One region of the Ottowia oryzae genome, then DNA from elsewhere that is predicted to be linked to it. Evidence: predicted binding sites of a transcription regulator. Region 1 holds the regulator's gene; each other region holds the start of a gene.
The links. The regulator FNR, encoded in region 1, switches genes on or off when oxygen is low (the NO sensors DNR and NnrR bind a similar motif). The targets are predictions, from matches to a motif close to TTGATNNNNATCAA.
Positions count from the first base shown of each region.

Region 2: C6570_RS03175 (DUF2189 domain-containing protein) is a predicted target of FNR. The motif match lies at 2,349-2,362, and genes of this name have one in related genera.
Region 3: C6570_RS05230 (bacteriohemerythrin) is a predicted target of FNR. The motif match lies at 2,919-2,932, and genes of this name have one in related genera.
Region 4: ubiM (5-demethoxyubiquinol-8 5-hydroxylase UbiM) is a predicted target of FNR. The motif match lies at 2,564-2,577, and genes of this name have one in related genera.

Region 1 is NZ_CP027666.1:2,066,905-2,071,359, reverse strand. Features, by position in the region: gene hemN (oxygen-independent coproporphyrinogen III oxidase) at 1-805, opposite strand, end outside; gene fnr (fumarate/nitrate reduction transcriptional regulator Fnr) at 1,020-1,739, shown strand; gene C6570_RS09630 (DUF1178 family protein) at 1,860-2,366, opposite strand; gene C6570_RS09625 (NUDIX domain-containing protein) at 2,368-2,961, opposite strand; gene C6570_RS09620 (DUF2818 family protein) at 2,963-3,268, opposite strand; gene nuoN (NADH-quinone oxidoreductase subunit NuoN) at 3,282-4,455, opposite strand, start outside.
Region 2 is NZ_CP027666.1:669,096-673,550, reverse strand. Features, by position in the region: gene minC (septum site-determining protein MinC) at 1-457, opposite strand, end outside; gene C6570_RS03180 (DUF2788 domain-containing protein) at 1,140-1,349, opposite strand; gene C6570_RS03175 (DUF2189 domain-containing protein) at 1,349-2,185, opposite strand; gene C6570_RS03170 (Spy/CpxP family protein refolding chaperone) at 2,556-3,125, opposite strand; gene cueR (Cu(I)-responsive transcriptional regulator) at 3,319-3,819, opposite strand; gene C6570_RS03160 (heavy-metal-associated domain-containing protein) at 3,816-4,013, opposite strand; gene C6570_RS03155 (heavy metal translocating P-type ATPase) at 4,233-4,455, shown strand, end outside.
Region 3 is NZ_CP027666.1:1,109,571-1,114,025, reverse strand. Features, by position in the region: gene C6570_RS05240 (GMC family oxidoreductase) at 1-515, opposite strand, end outside; gene C6570_RS05235 (TIGR04222 domain-containing membrane protein) at 630-2,279, shown strand; gene C6570_RS05230 (bacteriohemerythrin) at 2,379-2,837, opposite strand; gene argG (argininosuccinate synthase) at 3,075-4,418, shown strand.
Region 4 is NZ_CP027666.1:1,723,164-1,727,618, reverse strand. Features, by position in the region: gene C6570_RS08070 (ABC transporter permease) at 1-1,431, opposite strand, end outside; gene C6570_RS08065 (crotonase/enoyl-CoA hydratase family protein) at 1,515-2,417, shown strand; gene ubiM (5-demethoxyubiquinol-8 5-hydroxylase UbiM) at 2,613-3,824, shown strand; gene C6570_RS08055 (hypothetical protein) at 3,901-4,455, opposite strand, start outside.

The DNA.
Region 1 (4,455 bases):
TGTTGGCGGCGCCGGGCAGGTCGGCGCTCAGGATGCGGCGCTGCGGCTTGAAGCGCTCCGGCAAGTGCGCGTAGGCGTACAAGGCCACGCGATCGGGGCGCAGCTGGGCCATCTGCGCCAGCGTGCGGTCGAACGATTCCGGCGTCTGGCGCGGCAGGCCGTAGATCAGATCGACGTTGATGGATTCGAAGCCGATGCGGCGCGCCTCTTCCACCAGGGCAAACACCTGCTCGGCGGGCTGCACGCGGTGCACGGCCTTTTGCACCTGCGGGTCAAAGTCCTGCACGCCAAAGCTGAGGCGGTTGAATCCCAGCTGCGCCAGGGCCTGCAGGCGCTCTGCGTTCACCGTGCGCGGGTCTACCTCGATGGAGTATTCGCCCCCAGGCACCAGCGAGAAATGGCGGCGCAGCACGCCCATCAGTTCGGCCAACTCGGCGTCGCTGAAGAACGTGGGCGTGCCGCCGCCCAGGTGCAGCTGGCTGACGGCCTGGCCTTCGCCCAGGTGGCGCGCATGCAGCTCGATCTCGCGCGACAGATAGCGCAGGTATGGCGCGCTGCGCTCGTGATGGCGCGTGATGATCTTGTTGCAGGCGCAGTAGTAGCACAGCGACTGGCAGAACGGGATGTGCACGTAAAGCGAGAGCGGCCGGGCCAGCGCGGCGGGGCCGTCACGGCGCTGCTCCAGCGCCTGAACGTACTGCTCGGCGGTGAACGCCTCGACGAATCGATCGGCCGTGGGATACGACGTGTAGCGGGGCCCCGGCACGTCAAACCGGGTCAGCAGATCGGTGGTGATAGCGGACATTGAGGGCGAATGGACGGCCGAATCGGCGATTGAAAGGAAAAGGCGGTGTTACAACCGCTACTTTGACCGACGCACGCCCTCGCGGCCTTGACGCGGATCAACACCGGCCAAGAGCGGCGCGCACGGATTTACCCTTTGTCCTCGTCGGGAGGGCAGCATCGATTAAAATACGTTACATGTCTTTAGCGCCTCCACGCGCGCCGACACCGGCCGCATGACCCCTCAAGCCATCAAAGTCGCCTGCTCCAACTGCAATCTTCGCGAGTTGTGCATGCCGATGGGCCTGTCCGACGGCGATCTGGGCAAGCTGGATGAATTGGTAACTCTGCGCCGCCGCATCAAGCGCGGCTCTGCCCTGTTTTCGAACGGCGACAAGTTCAGCGCGCTCTATGCCATCCGCGTCGGCTTCTTCAAGACCTGCGTGACCACCGAGGGTGGGCGCGACCAGGTCACAGGCTTTCAGATGGCCGGCGAAATCATGGGCCTGGACGGCATCGTGGGCGACCGCCACACGTGCGATGCGGTGGCGCTGGAAGACGCCGAGGTGTGCGTCATGCCTTACGACCGCATCGAAGATCTGTCGCGTGACGTGCCGGCCCTGCAGACGCATGTCCACCGGATCATGAGCCGCGAAATCGTCCGCCACCATGGCGTGATGCTTTTGCTGGGCAGCATGCGCGCGGAAGAGCGCCTGGCCGCCTTCCTGCTCAACCTGGTGCAGCGCCTGCAGGCGCGCGGGTTCTCATCCAGTGAGCTGGTGCTGCGCATGACGCGCGAAGAAATCGGCAGCTACCTGGGCCTGAAGCTCGAGACGGTGAGCCGCACCTTCTCGAAGTTCGCCGAGGAAGGCATCGTCGAAGTGAAGCAGCGCCACGTGCGCATTCTGAGCAGCGATGCGCTGCGCGCTATCGTCAACACGCCTTCCTGGGCCTGATTGGCCCTGGTCGTCAGCGTGGCGACGGCGGCGTGGGTTGCGGCCTGAATCCCCCAACGCCCGATTTCAAGCTTTATCAGGCTCCAGCGCCCGCCCAATCAGCGCGGGCAGCTATCAAAATCATTGCAAAGTGTCTTTGAAGCCGTCTGGCACAGGCAGCGGCATGACGGCGATGCCTTCGTCCAAAAGCTCTTCCGTCTGCTGCGGCGTGGCATGCCCGCGGATACCGCGCGCCTCGCACTCACCGTAGTGCATTTTCCGCGCCTCTTCGGCGAAGCGCTGACCGACGTCCTCGGCGCTCGCCATCACGCGCCGCACCACGTGCAGCCACGCCGCCTGCAGCACCTGCGGAGGCAATGACGCCACGTTGTCGGCCGACCCTTCGCGCTGCACCGATGACCCAGTCGCCGCACCAGCCGATTCCGGTGTGCGCTCGCCGCTCTCGTGCCGCGTGCCCGCCGCACCCAGGTTGAGCCGCGGCGCGCTGGGAAGCTTGGTAACCGTGGGGTCGCCGCACATGGGGCAGGCCAAGAGCCCGCTGGAAAGCTGATGCTGGAAGTCGTCCTCGGACGAAAACCAGCCCTCGAACCCGTGGCCGTGCTGGCATTGAAGATTCAGGACCTTCATCTCACGCCGATGGCGGCCGTTGCCAGTCCAGCGCCCAAGCGCCGCTTTGCACGTTCTGTAGCCACAAGGCGCCAATAAGGGTCTTGGCGTCCGTCACCGTGCCGTCGCGGCACCAGCCCTGCAACTCGTCCAGCGTGGCCGCGAAGACATCCAGAAACTCGCCGGCATCAAGCTGCCGGGCACCCGCAGTCAAGCCGCGCGCAAACCAGATCTCGATGAACTCTGTGGAATAGGCAACCAAGGGATGCAGCACACCGGCGCGAGCCCATTGCGCCGCGGTGTAGCCCGTCTCTTCGCGCAGTTCGCGCTGTGCGCAAGCGAGGCCCGCTTCACCCGGGTCGAGCTTGCCTGCGGGAAACTCAATGATGGTCTGACCGACGGGGTAACGAAACTGCCTTTCCATCACCAGACGCAGGGGGCCCGCCCCGTCGTCGAGCAAGGGCACGATCATCACGGCGCCGGGGTGTACGACGTATTCGCGGGTGGTCACCGCGCCATCGGGCAATTCGACCTGGTCGCGGCAGACTTTGAGGAAATTGCCCTGCACCAGCGTTTGGCCGTCAAGACGGCGCTCCAGCAGCTTTCCGTCAGGCATTTCAACGCCCCTTGAGCAGCAGATAGCGGTAGACAAACCCCGGGAATGCGAAGGTCAGAAACAGCGCGCCGGTGACGGCGTAGAACTCCCAGCCCTGCACCTGGTTCTGCCCCAGAGCCCTTTCCATCGCCATGCCGATGGCACCGACAATGGCATACCAAAGGATGAGCTCCAGCGCGCGCCAGGCCAAGTTTTTGTGGCCGCCCGGCACCGGCAGCGCCAGCATCAGTCGCTGGCTGACGAAGGGCAAATTGGCTGCAATCAGCGCGAGCGCCAATAGAACGGCAATGGACAGACTTTGAGACACAACCGAGGCAGCGTCAGGTGCCCAGCATTTGGACGATGGCGCGGGCGCACAAAGTCATCAAGGCCCCGGGCAGGATGCCGAGCACCAACAGCATGGCGCCATTCACCGTCAACAGCGCGCGCATGTCCCAGGGTGCCTGGATTGGCGCCACCGTCGTGGGTTCGTCGAAGTACATCACCTTCACCACACGCAGGTAGGCGAAAGCGCCGATGAGCGACATGAGGACGGCAAACACCGCCAAGCCCAGATGGACCACATAGCCCGTGCTGATCAAGGCCTGCAGCACCGACAGCTTGGCCTGAAAGCCCACCAGCGGCGGAATACCCGCCAGTGAGAACAGGCAGACCGCCATGATGGCTGCAAAGAGTGGGCTGCGTTGGTTCAAGCCGGCCAGATCGCTGATTTCCTCGCTCTCGAAGCCTTCGCGCGACAGCAGCAAAATGATGCCGAAGCTGGCCAGCGTGGTCAGAACGTATGTCACCACATAGAACATCGCCGAGCTGTAGGCATTGGCCGCGCCCAGCGCTGTACCACCGGAAACGCCCGCCATCAACCCCAGGAAGATGAAGCCGACCTGCCCGATCGTCGAGTAGGCCAGCATGCGCTTCAGGTTGGCCTGGGCCACGGCAACCAGGTTACCAATCAGCAGGGAGGCGATCGCCAGCAAGCCGAACATCTGCTGCCAGTCGATGGCCAGCGGAAGCAGGCCTTCCACCAACAGGCGGATTGCCATGGCGAAGGCAGCCAACTTGGGCGCCGCGCCGATCATCAATGTGACGGAAGTCGGCGCGCCTTGGTACACATCCGGGATCCACATATGGAACGGCACAGCACCAAACTTGAACGCGACGCCGGCCACCACAAACACCAGGCCGAACACCAAAACCTGGTGCTTGATCTGGCCTGTGGCCACGGCGCGGAAAACCGCCGAGATGTCGAGCGTGCCCGTGGCGCCATAAAGCATGGACAGACCGTAGAGCAGGAAGCCGGATGCCATGGCGCCAAGCACGAAATACTTCATAGCGGCCTCGACCGAGGTCACGTGGTCACGGCGCAGCGCCACCATGGCGTAGCCGGCCAAGGTCATGCACTCCAGGCCCAGGTAGATCAGCAGGAAGTTGTTGGCCGAGATCATCACGAAGACCCCGAACAACGAGAACAAGCTGAGAACGTACCACTCACCGCCG
Region 2 (4,455 bases), 1.4 Mb from region 1:
CGCCCGGCGGTGGGGCGTCCAGCGCGTCGTGTGCGGCGGCGGGGGCCGGTGCGGGGGCCTGGGTGGGCGCAGGCTCGGCGGGGCGGGCGCTGCTTTGCACGCGCACGTCTGGCGCGGCCAGCAGGCCGGCGGCCACCGCCTGTTCGGTTTGCCGGGCATTGCCTCCGCGCACGGCCAGCGGGCGCAGCCGGTGGGCCTGCAGCAGCGCGATCAGGGCGGCGAAGTCGATATCGACCGATGGGGCCTGGCCATCTTCGCCGGCCTCGGGCTGCAGCGCCGCCAAGTCCAGCACCAGCAGGTCGTCTTCAAAAAAGCCGGGCTTGTCACCGTACTGCGCGCGCAGCTCGTCCGCCAGCACCTGCAGATCGGGCGACTTCAGGCGCAGCGCCAGCAAGGGCAGGCTGGCGCTTTTGATCTCGAAGGTGGTGGGGCTGCGGCCGGTCAGGGCAACGGACATGGGGGCGTGAAGAAAAGAAGGTGTTGGCAGCCGCAACCCGAAGACGGGTGGCGCGCAACCGGGCGATCTTAACAGCCCCGCCGCGCGCCGAAGCGCCTGAGGACAACGGCTGTGTAACGGCCCATGGCCAAGGCAGCCGCTCGTGGCTTCGCCAGCGCGCCCAGGCCACGGTTTATCCCCGGGAGAGTTGTTTTTGACTTCTTCTTAATGACTTCTATCTCTAAATAGTCGTAGTAGTAGAAGGCGCGCCAAAGTGGGGATAAGCACTAAATTCCTTGGCCTGACAGACAGTTGCCGTCGTCCAAACCCTGTGCAGAGCCACCGGAGCCAGGCCGCCGCGAAAGGGGACAACCCAGCGCAACCACGATGTCTTGTGGATAAGTGGCCACTTGTTCGCTCGCTTTAGGCAGGCTTATCCACAGGCCTGGGCGAACCGGTCTTGGCGCTTTTTCGCACCGCGCGGGCGACGTGGAGGAAAAGTGGTGAGGACGCGCGTAGGTGCCGATTGCCTGGCGCACGGATCGGGCGGGCACAACGAAATCACCCGCTCGAGGCGGGTGATGCAGTGGTGTGTGTAGGGTGCCTGCCAGGGGCGCAGGCGGAGGAAGCTGCTTGGCGGTTCAGCCCAGCGGCGGGCGCCCAGAGGCCCAAGCAGGCTGTGCCGTGGCCGCCCGTCAGGCTGTCAGTGCTCCAGCACCCATTGGATAACCATCTTGGCGATGAAGCCCACCATGCCGAAGGCCAGCGCCAGGAACAGCACGAAGGTGCCGAATTTGCCGGCCTTCGATTCCCAGGCCAGCTGGGCGATGATGAAGACCATGTAGAGCATGAAGGCGCCCACGCCAATGGTCAGGCCGAACCAGGCGATCTGCTCTTCGTTGAAGCCGAACATCAGGATTGGCCCTCCGGCGGCAGGCGCTCGGCCAGGGTGCTGGTGTCCACCAGCGCGCGAAACGCGTACCAGCTGGCGTGGCCCAGCCACGGCATGATGATGACCAGCCCCAGCAGGCCGGTGGCCATGCCCAGCAGCGTCAGCCCCATGATGAGTGCCGCCCACAGCGCCATGGCGGCGGGGTTGGTCAGCACGGTTTGCCAGCTGGTCAGCACCGCCTGCAGCACGTCCACGCGGCGGTCCAGCAGCAAAGGCATGCTGACTGCGCTGGACGCGAACAGCGGCGCCGCCAGCAGCGCGCCCATGGTCAGCCACAGCTCGAACAGGTAGCCGCCCGGCGCCAGCACCACGTAGCGCAGGAAGTCCAGCGGGGTGTTGACGGGCTGCGGCGCCAGCGCGGTGATCAGCGCGGCCGAGGTCAGCACCCAGCCCGTGCCCGCCAGCGACAGCAGCAGCCCGAAGCGCACCAGGCTCCAGTAGCCGCCGTGCACCGCAAAGCGCGAGTACTGCCAGCGCGTCCAGGTGCGGGCGATGGTGTGCAGGTTGGCCGGCTCGCCCCGCTCCAGCGCGCGGCTGAGCGCGTACAGGCTGGTGGCCAGCACCGGCGCGACCACCAGAAAGCCCGAGAACGCCCCCGCCAGCAGCCAGAACTGTTCGCGCGCCAGCCACACCAGGAAGGCGCCGAACAGCGCCAGCGCCACGCCGTGCATCAGGCTGGGCCAGCCGATGCGCCAGACGTCGCGCCAACCCTGGGCCAGCCAGTGAAAAGGCGCCGACAAGGGCACGCGGCGCACGGCGGGCAGCCGCAAGGTGCCGGGCGCCGGGCGCGGCGGCATGGGGGGTGGCGGTGGGGCGGTGTGGGGCATGGCGATCAGCGGACGTCCAATGGCCAGGGCGCGCCAGCGGCTGGGTGTGCCCCGATGAATATGAAAACTATAGCTGCTTGCGCTGGCTGCACCAGCGCTGGAGGCTGTTTTGATCTGAAAATGCGGCCCAGGCTTGACGTGGGTCAAGCCTGTGGGGCTGGCCTGCGGCGAGCGCGCAAGAAAAACGCCAGCCCTGGCGCAAGGCCGGGGCTGGCGTGGGGTTGGCGCAGGCAGGCTGCCGGGCGGGTGGGCCGACGCCGCCGCGTGGGCCAGCGAGGCCGCCCTGGCACGGCGCGCCCCTGCGCGATCTGCTGATTCAGCCGATCACGCGCTTTGCCGCTCAGCGGGGGCCAGGGCCGCCCTGGTCGCCGGGACGGCCGTGCGGGCCATGCATGCCGCGGGGGCCGTCGCCGCGCGGGCCGTGGCGCATGGCACGCTGGTCGAACACTTTTTGCTGTTCGGCCGACAGCTGCGCATAGAACGCCTTGGTGGCGTCACCGCGCTGCTTCATACGGGCCTGGTGCTCGGCGCTGCGCTGCTCCATCAGGTCGATGCGCTGCGGGGTGGTCAGGTTCTTGAAGGCCTCGCGGTCCATCGGGGGGCGCTCACCGCGGGCGGGCGGCTGCGTGGCGGCGGTGAAGGTGTTCCACGCGCCTTCCTGGGCGGCGGTCAGCTTCAGGGCGGCTTTCAGCTCGGCCTGGCGCTTGGCGTGGTGGTCGGCCATGCGCTTTTCGCGCGCGGCGGGGTCGCGCAAGGCAGGGCGGGCACCGGGCGCGGCTTCGCCAGCGGCGGGCGCGACGGGCGCACCTGGTGCCGCAGCGGGGGGCGGCGGTGGGGTTTGGGCCATGGCGGCGGCGCCGGTGGCGGCCAGCAGGGTGGCGATCAGAACTTGCTTGGGTGCGAAAACCATGGTGATGGCCTTTCTAGTACAGATGAAACCGCTTCACGAAGAAGGTGTGGCCCCGGGCCGGTGGCTGAAGCCAGCCTGCCTTGAGCTTGGTGTGAAGTCTGCGCACCCGATGTAACCCCCGCATCGCTGCGGCGTGATGCTTTTGTAAAGTTGCGGCCCCGGTGCGGGCGCCAGCCATGTGCGCCGCGGCGCGTCAGCCGCAGCAGCCGGGCCCGCCGGCCAGGTTGTCGAGGATGGGGCAATCCGGCCGGTCGTCGCCCTGGCAGCTTTGCACCAGTTTTTGTAGCGTCCGGCGCATGTCCTGCATGGCCTGGATGCGGTTTTCAAGCTCAATCAGGTGCTGCTGCGCCACGCGCTTGACCTCGCTGCTGGCGCGCGCCTGGTCGTGCCACAGGCCGACCAGGTTGCCAATTTCGGCCATCGAAAAGCCCAAGTCGCGCGCCCGCTTGATGAAGCGCAGCGTGTGGATGTCCGCCGCGCTGTACTGGCGGTAGCCGCTGTCGGTGCGCGCCACCGCGCCCAGCAGGCCCAGCGACTCGTAGTTCCGCACCATCTTGGCCGACACGCCCGAAGCCCGCGCCGCGTCGCCAATGTTGACCGGCCCTTGCGTTGCGCTGGGCAGCGGCGCGCCGGCCCCGGCGGCCTGGGCCTGGGTGGCGGCAGGCCGGCGCCCGCCGGTGGCCGTGGCGGTCATGCGGCGACGGTGTAGCCTTCTTCGCGGATGGCGGCGGCCAGCGCCTCGCGCGGCTGGGTCGAATCGACCTGCACCAGGTTCTGGGCGCGGTCGATCTTCACTTGCGCTGCTTGGTCGGTTTGCTTGATGGCGCGCGTGACGGCCGCTTCGCAGTGGCCGCAGGTCATGCCGGTGACGGTGAATTGCTGTTGCATGGTGTGCTCCTTTTGGGGTTTGATGGCCAGAGTTTGAACCTTGACATGATGGGAATGTCAAGCGCCGCTGTTTTATCTGACCGGAGACCGTGCTGCGGCCAGTGGAAAAAATCAAAAATGATAGCTGCCAGCGCTGTACCTACCAGCGCTAGAAGGCATTTTGATGCCGATCATTTCAGAGCTTGACCTTCCCATCATGTCAAGCCTGACACTAGCGCCATGAACACAACGAGTTTGACCGCCAACGACACCGCCGCTGCCCACACGCTGGACCTGGGCGTGGGCGGCATGACCTGCGCCTCTTGCGTGGGGCGCGTGGAAAAGGCGCTGAAGAAAGTCCCCGGCGTGGACGATGCGGCGGTGAACCTGGCCACCGAATCGGCGCGCGTCACCTGGCACGGCAGCGACGACCTGGCCCCGCAGCTGCGCCGCGCGGTGCGCG
Region 3 (4,455 bases), 960 kb from region 1:
CAGCGCAGGCGCTGCTTGTCCACGCGCCATTCGCCGCCATGGCCGTGCAGCGCACTAAATTCAGGCGAAACCGGGCTCTGGCGCCCGCTGGATGCGCGCCGGGCGCTATCACCTTTGTAGTGGTCTTCGTGCGCCTTGAAGTCGGGCAGGCAGTTGTCCCAGCGCCAGTCGTCTTCGCCCGTCAGCGCGGCCCACTGGTCGTAGTCGCGCGCCTGGCCGCGCATGTAGATCATGCCGTTGATGCTGCTACAGCCGCCCAGCACCTTGCCGCGCGGGTACAGCAGGCTACGCCCGTTCAGGCCGGCGGCGGGCTCGGTTTTGAAGCGCCAGTCGGTGCGCGGGTTGTCGATGCAGTACAGGTAGCCCACCGGCACGTGCACCCAGTGGTAGTCGTCCTTGCGCCCGGCCTCCAGCAGCAGCACGCGCTTGGACTGGTTGCGCGACAGGCGGTTGGCCAGCAGGCACCCGGCGGTACCGGCGCCGACCACGATGTAGTCGAAAGTGGTTTCAGACATGGCGCACAAAAAGCCGGGTGCAGGCTGTCATGGGTTTGTCACATTTCTGTCGCAAAGTGAGATCCAACAAGAAGAAGTAGATCAGAACAACAAGAAAAGAAAGGAGAAGGCAGCATGCCACAAGCACCCTGCACCCCACGCCGCGCTGGAGACAGCGCGCGCCACCGAGACCATCCTGCCCGCCCGCCACGGCCCCAAACGGCCACGCAGGCGGGGCACGGCACATCCACCGCACGTGAACCCAGCTGCCCACTGTGGCAGCGCCTGGCCCGCCACGCCTGGGACGACCCGCAGGACGCCCGCCCCTTCAGCGCGCGGCTGCGGCACACCACCGGCTGGAGCGCGGCGCACACCCAGCGCGTGCTGGTTGAGTACCAGCGCTTTCTGTACCTGGCCGTGCGCCGGCGCGGCCGCGTGTGCCCCAGCGGCGCGGTGGACGAGGCCTGGCACACCCACCTGCTGGACACGCCGCGCTACTTCGGCGCCTTTTGCCCGCAGGTGCTGGGCACCACGCTGCACCATGTGCCCGACCGCGGCAGCGGCACCCGCGACGACGCGCGCCGGTACCGCGCCACACTGCGCGCCTACCGCTGGGCGTTTGGCGAGGCGCCGCCATCCGATATCTGGCCCGCGCCCGCGCATCGCTGGGCCGAGCGGCGCTGCCACGTCGACCTGCGCAGCCACTGGCTGCTGCCGCGCCCAGGCCATGCAGGACGGGCGATGGGGCGCGCGGCGCTGCGAATCTGGCAAGCCCTGACGCAGGTGAACGCCCGCGCGGTGCGGCCTTGGGCGATGGCGCTGATCCTGCCGCTGGTGCTGACGCTGGGCTGCACGCAGGGGCGCATCAGCATTCAGCCGGGCGTCAGCGGCGCGGCCTTCCTCAAGGGCTACTTCTGGACGCTGGTGGCGCTGCTGGCGGTGGGCATCTGGCGATCGGCGCGGGGGCGGCCCTCAGCGCAAGGGCCGGTGCGCGCCACGCGGTTGAACCCCATCGAAGTGGCCTACCTGAATGGCGGTGCCTTGCGCGCGGTGGTCACCGCGCTGGCACGCCAGTGGCAACGCGAAGCCATCGCGCCGATCGCCGAATCGCCCGATCGATCAACGCACTACGTGCTGCCCTGGCGTGTGGTGGGCGCGCCCGATGCCGTCCAGCCCTTGCACTCAGCGACCGACACCTCGGCGCTGGAGCGGGCCACGCTGCAGGCGCTGGGCGAGCGCCGCACGCCCGCCGCGCTGCTGGCGGCCCTGCAGGCACCGCTGGACGAGCTGCATGCGCGCTTGTACGCGCAGGGCTGGCTCACCTCGCCCACGCGCACGCAACGCCTGCGCAGCGAAGGCGACCGGCTCTACAGCGCCCTGTGGGGCGTCGCCCTGCTGTGGGGCGGCCTGCGGTTGGCCTACGGGCTGCAGCACGGCTACCCGGTCTCGCTGCTGGTGGTCTTGTTGATCGTGGCGACGCTGCTGGCGCTGCTCATGCACCACCTGCTGCCGCACCGCCGCAGCCGGGAGGGCCACGCCGTGCTGCGGCAGGCCCGGCGCCGACTGGTTCGGCGCAGCGAGATGGCCCTGAGCGACCCGCAGCTGGCGCTGGGCGTGGCCGTGTACGGCCTCGGCGCCCTGGGGCCAAGCTTGCAGCCCCTGCGCGACAGCGTCGGTTTGCTGCAACCGCGCGACGCGGGCGGCAGCGGCTGTGGCAGCACGGGCTGCGGCGCAGGCAGTGGCTGCGGGGGTGGCGACGGCGGCTGCGGTGGCGGCGGCGATTGAGGCGCCACGCGCCCGCACGGCGCGGCAAAATCAGCCCCCCCCCGTGCGCGCGCCCTGCCCCCATCAGCCTGAGCACATCGCCCGCAGCGGCCCGCGCACTTAGGCCGAGAACAGGTTGAACTTGCTGAACCAGCCCTTCTTCTGCAGCGTGGGCTTGATGCCGCGCGCGATGAAGTGCGGCACAAACTGCACGTCGGTTTCCATGATGTGCTGGCTGAGCCACTGCTTGATCAGGTACACCAGCTGGAAGTTGACGCCCTGGGGCAACTCCTCGGCCAGGCGAACCAGCCTGCGCAACTCTTCGATCAGCGCGTCGTGCGCCTTCTTGTGCGCCTCGTAGTCGGGGTATTCCATCATCCGCATCAGCGCTTCCTCGGTGGCGAAGTGCACCGACGTGTAGTGCCCCAGCTGCTGCAGGATGCTCAGCGTTTCGGCCGAGCCTGCCCGCGACTCGATCGCATCGCACAGGCCGTTGTAGATCACCACCAGCTCGTGATGCTGGTTGTCAATCTCCTCCAGGCCGATCTTCAATTTGTCGTTCCATTCGATGCGGTTCATCAGGCGCTCCCTCTGCTGTTGGTGGCCCGGAAAAGACGCCGGGCCTTCGAATTCAGTCTAGACCTCGCGCTGAGGCAGCCCATGACGCAGATCAAGACAAAGATCAAGACTGGCCCGCAAGGGAACGCTGCGCGGCATTACTTGGCACGGCGCTCCAAGCCAACGACAAATCGACCGACAATAGCCGGCTGATTCCGTTTCGATAACGCTTGCGGCCACGCGCCCTTTGTTCACGCCATGTCCAACACCATCCTGCAATCGCTTCCCACCGGCCAGAAGGTCGGCATCGCCTTTTCCGGCGGCCTGGACACCAGCGCCGCGCTGCTGTGGATGCGCCAAAAAGGCGCCGTGCCCTACGCCTACACCGCCAACCTGGGCCAGCCGGACGAGTCCGACTACGACGCCATCCCGCGCAAGGCGATGGACTACGGCGCCGAAAAGGCGCGCCTGATCGACTGCCGCACCCAGCTGGCGCACGAAGGCATTGCCGCGCTGCAGTGCGGCGCCTTCCACATCCAGACGGCGGGCGTCACCTACTTCAACACCACGCCGCTGGGCCGCGCCGTCACGGGCACCATGCTGGTCAACGCGATGAAGGAAGATGACGTCAACATCTGGGGCGATGGCAGCACGTTCAAGGGCAATGACATCGAGCGCTTCTACCGCTATGGCCTGCTGACCAACCCGTCACTCAAGATCTACAAGCCCTGGCTGGACCAGCGCTTCATCGACGAGCTGGGCGGCCGCAAGGAAATGTCGGAATTCATGCAGAAGGCCGGTTTTGACTACAAGATGTCGACCGAAAAGGCCTATTCGACCGATTCCAACATGCTGGGCGCCACGCACGAGGCGAAAGACCTGGAAGAGCTGAACAGCGGCATCCGCATCGTCAACCCGATCATGGGCGTGGCTTTCTGGAAGCCCGAAGTTGAAGTGAAGCCCGAAGAAGTGCGCGTGCGCTTCGAGGAAGGCCGCCCCGTGGCGCTGAACGGCAAAGAGATCGCCGACCTGGTGGAGTTGTTCCTGGAAGCCAACCGCATCGGCGGGCGCCACGGCCTGGGCATGAGCGACCAGGTCGAAAACCGCATCATCGAAGCCAAGAGCCGCGGCATCTACGAAGCGCCCGGCATGGCGCTGCTGTACATCGCGTACGAACGCCTGCTGTCGGGCATTCACAACGAAGACACCATCGAGCAGTACCGCATCAACGGCCTGCGCCTGGGCCGACTGCTGTACCAGGGTCGCTGGTTCGACCCGCAGGCGCTGATGCTGCGCGAAACCGCCCAGCGCTGGGTGGCCAACGCCATCACCGGCGAGGTGACGATCGAGCTGCGCCGGGGCAACGACTATTCCATCCTGAACACCGAATCGCCCAACCTGACCTACGCGCCCGAGCGCCTGAGCATGGAAAAGGTGGAAAACGCGCCGTTCAGCCCGCAAGACCGCATTGGCCAGCTGACCATGCGCAACCTGGACATTGTGGACACGCGCGACAAGCTGGGCGTGTACACGCGCACCGGCCTGCTGCAGCTGGGCGAGGGCTCGATGCTGCCGCAGCTGGGGCTGGAGCGCGGCGAATAAGGCGCAAGCCACCGACCCCACCGACCCTTCGATCCAG
Region 4 (4,455 bases), 340 kb from region 1:
CGGGCGCGCCGAGATCTGCCGCGTGGCCAGTACCAGCCAGCGCGGCGCGCTGGTTTCGTTCACCACGCGGCGCAGCAGCTTCACGCCCACCCACGCCAACACGGCGAACACGGCCACCGCGCCCGCAAAGCCGCCCACGGCGATCAGCCCCAGTTTCAGATCAGAACTGACGGCCAGCAGCAGCCCGGCAAAGCCCGCCACGCCCAGGCCCAGCACCAGCAGCGATGCGGCCTTCAGCCCGCCCACGTCGCGGCGGATGACCCGCAGCGGCGGCACCTGCGCCAGCTGCAGCACGGGCGGCAGTCCAAAGGCGACCAGCAGCGTCAGGCCAATGCCCAGGCCGAACAGCACCGGCCACCCGGTGGCAGCGGGCAAGGTCGATTCCACCAAGCCGGCCAGCAGCCAGACGAAAAGGTAGTGCACGGCGAAGCCGATGGCCACGCCCAGCAGGCTGGCCGCCAGGCCAATCAACAAAAACTCCACCGTGTACGCGCCTGCAATGCGCCGCTGCGGCAGGCCCAGCACGCGCAGCATGGCGCAGTCGTCCAGGTGCCGGGCGGCAAAGCCGCGCGCGGCCAGCGCCACCGCCACGGCAGACAGCAGCGCAGCCAGCAAGGCGACCAGGTTGAGGAATTTCTCGGCCCGGTCCAGTGTCTGGCGCATCTCGGGGCGGCCGCTTTCCAGCGATTCCAGGCGCACGCCGTGCACGTCCGGCTTTTTCAGCTCGGCATCGGCCCAGGTTTGAAACTGGCGCACACGGTCTGGCGCACCCGCCACGGCCAGGCGCCAGGTGATGCGGCTGGCCGGTTGCACCAGGCCGGTGGCGGGCAGATCGGCCTCGCCAATCATCACGCGCGGCGCAAAGTTCAGAAAGCCCGAGCCTCTGTCGGGCTCTTGCGCGATCCACTGCGTGAGCTGAAAGCTGGCGTCGCCCAGCAGCAGCGTGTCGCCCAGCTTCAGGCCCAGCGCTTCTGAAATTGCAGCATCCGCCCAAGCCTGGCCGCGCGCTGGCAGGCCTTGCACGGGTGCGCCAGTCAAATCGGCCGGGTCTTGCGTCAGCCGCACCTGCCCGCGCAGCGGGTAGCCCTCGCCCACGGCTTTCAGCGCCACCAGGCGCGTGGCCCCGCCTTGCGCATCGGGGGCGCGGCCCATGGTCGGGAAGCTCAGCGTCAACGCGGTCTGCAGGCCCAGTGTCCGGGCGCGCTCGGCCCAGATGGGGGCAGGCGCGTTGTCGCTGACGATGACCGCGTCGCCGCCCAGCAGCTGGCCTGCGTCGCGCTTCAGGCCGCCTTGCAGCCGGTCAGAGAAAAACCCCACCGCCGTCAGCGCGGCCACGGCCAGGGTGACGGCCACCATCAGCAGGCGCAGCTCGCCCGACCGCATGTCCCGCCACAGGTTGCGCCAGCCCAGCGCCCATACAGATTGGTTCATGCCCGCACTGTACGCAATGCGACACCCCCTCGCGCGGCGCCAGGCCTAGGATGGCCCGCGCGCCCACCGCGAAGGAGACCACCGTGCCCAGCTTCAGCACCCTGCGGATCGACAAAGACCCCGCCCAGCCGCGCGTGGCGCGCCTGCTGCTCAACCGGCCCGAGCGGCTGAACGCCATCACCGACGAGATGCCCGGCGAGATCCGCGCAGCGGTCGACTGGGCCGTGGCCGACGATGAGGTGCACGTGATCGTGGTGGAAGGCGCGGGCAAGGGCTTTTGCGGCGGCTACGACCTGGCCGCCACCGCCGAGCAGCACATCGAGCACCCTTGCCAGCAAGAAGCCACACCTTGGGACCCGATGCTGGACTACCGCACCATGAAGGGCTTCACCGAAGATTTCATGAGCCTGTGGCGCTGCCCCAAGCCCACCATTGCCAAAGTGCATGGCGCGGCCGTGGCCGGCGGCAGCGACATCGCCCTGTGCTGCGACCTGCTGGTGATGGCCGAGGACGCGCGCATCGGCTACATGCCCACGCGCGTGTGGGGCTGTCCCACCACCGCGATGTGGACCTACCGCCTGGGCCCGCTGCGCGCCAAGCAGCTGATGTTCACCGGCGACCTGATCAGCGGCCGCACCGCCGCCGACTGGGGCCTGGCCAACCAGGCCGTGCCCGCCGCCGAGCTGGAAGCCGCCACGATGGCGCTGGCCCAGCGCATCGCCGGCGTGCCGCGCGGCCACTTGCAGATGCACAAGATGGTGGTCAACCAGGTGATGCTGACGATGGGGCTGGAGCAATCGCAAACGCTGGCCACGCTGTTCGACGGCATCACGCGCCACAACCCCGAAGGCCTGTGGTTTCGCCGGTATGCGCAAGAAAACGGCTTCAAGGCCGCCGTGCAGTGGCGCGACAGCGGCCAGCCCATCCCCGAGGGCGCCGAGACGCAGGCCTGGCTGCGCGCGCACGATGCCTGGCGCACCGAATAGCGCCTGACGCAGCGCCCAACCGGCGCCCACATTGGGCACCTAACGAGGCCCTGGCGCCCGACCACACTGCGCCAGCAGCTATTATTTTGCAAGCAGATTGCGGCGCGTTGCGCACGGCCAGCACGGCGCACGCCGCAGGCCCCTCGTTGATTGGGGTCAACGCCCGCCGCCCCGCGCCGCGCTACCCTGCGGCCCATGCCCTACGACGTCTTGATCAGCGGTGCAGGCCCGGCCGGCCTGTGCCTGGCCAGCGCCTTGTCTGGCCGCGGCCTTTCCATCGCCCTGGTGGAGCAGCAGCCGCTGCCCGCCTTGGCCGAGCCCGCTTTCGACGGGCGCGAGATCGCCCTCACCCAGGCTTCGGCGGCCACGCTGCAGCGCCTGGGCCTGTGGGACCGCATCCGCGCCGCAGAACCGAACGCGCTGGCGCCGCTGCGCGACGCGAAGGTGCTGAACGGCGCGTCGCCCTTTGCGCTGGTCATCGGCCACGGGCTGACGCAGCGCAGCGAGCTGGGCTGGCTGGTGTCCAACCACCTGATCCGCCGCGCTGCGTGGGAAGGCGTGCAGGACTGCATCGCGCGCCACCACGACATCGAGGTGCTGGCCGGCGACGGCGTGGCGCACCTGCAGCCGCAGGCCGAGCAGATGCACGTCACCCTGGCCAGCGGCGCCCGCCACGGCGCGCGCCTGCTGGTGGCTGCCGACAGCCGGTTTTCGGCCACGCGCCGCGCAATGGGCATTGGCGCCACCCAGCACGACTTTGGCCGCAGCATGCTGGTCTGCCAGATGACGCACGCGCAGCCGCACGAGCATGTGGCGTGGGAATGGTTTGGCCACGGCCAAACGCTGGCGCTGCTGCCGATGAACGACGACCCCGCCACCGGCATGCCGCGCGCGTCGGTCGTGCTGACGCTGCCGCACCAGCAGATCGAGCCGCTGCTGGCCATGCCAGACGATGCCTTCGGCGCCGAGATCACGCACCGCTTCGACGGGCGCCTGGGCGCGATGCTGCCCGCCAGCACCCGCCACGCCTACCCGCTGGTCGGCGTGTACCCGCGCCGCCTCGTCGCTCAGCGCTTCGCTTGCGTGGGCGACGCGGCCGTAGGCATGCACCCGGTGACGGCGCACGGCTTCAACTTCGGGCTGCTGGGCATTGAAACGCTGAGCGCCGAGCTGCTGGCCGCGCACGCCGCCCGCCGCGACGTGGGCGCGCCGGGGCCGCTGGCGCGCTACGAACGGCGCCACCGCCTGGCCACGCGCCCGCTGTACGAAGCCACGCGGCTGATCGCCACGCTGTACACCGCCGAGGCGCCGCCGCTGCGGCTGTTGCGCGGCGCGCTGCTGCGCGTGGCAGACCGCGCCACGCCGTTCAAGCGGGCGATTGCCGCATCGCTGGCGGGCCAGCACTGACGCGGCTCACCTAAGGGGCATTTGCTATTTATATTGCAGCTGTCAGCGCAGGTACAGCGGGCGCTGGCGCCTGTTTTTAGTCCACATCGCGCAAGGCGCCCTGCGCGTCCTCGTCTTCCAGCGGGGGCAGCGGCGTGGCGCGCGCCAGGGCCATCCACGTGGCGAATGGCAGCCGCTCCAGCGCGCGGCGCGGCGCCGGGCGCTGGATGGTGCAGCCGTCGGCGCTCACCAGCATCACGCCGCATTCGGGCGGCACGTCGTCCGCGCTGCCGATGGCGCGGCCCCGCGCGTCGGTGCCCAGCACGTACCAGCAGGCGCCACCCATGGCCAGGTAGGCGGCGCGCTTTTGCGGGCGCTTCAGGTCGGCCAGCAGGTCGGCGCGGCTGACCTTGATCTCATGCACCACGGGATCCAGGTACGCCTCGACGCTGGTGTGGCGCACCGAAAACACATCCGGGCAGGCCACGTGCCAGCGTGATGGCGCCGCGCTGGTGGCGGTACCGGGTGCGTCGCTTGCTAGCCATTCCATAGCTGCCTGCGCTGGTTGAGCCTGCGCCAGGGCATGATTGGGGTCTGAACCTGGCAGACCCGAGATCGGCACGCGCAAGCTCAGCCCGCGCCACGCGATGCG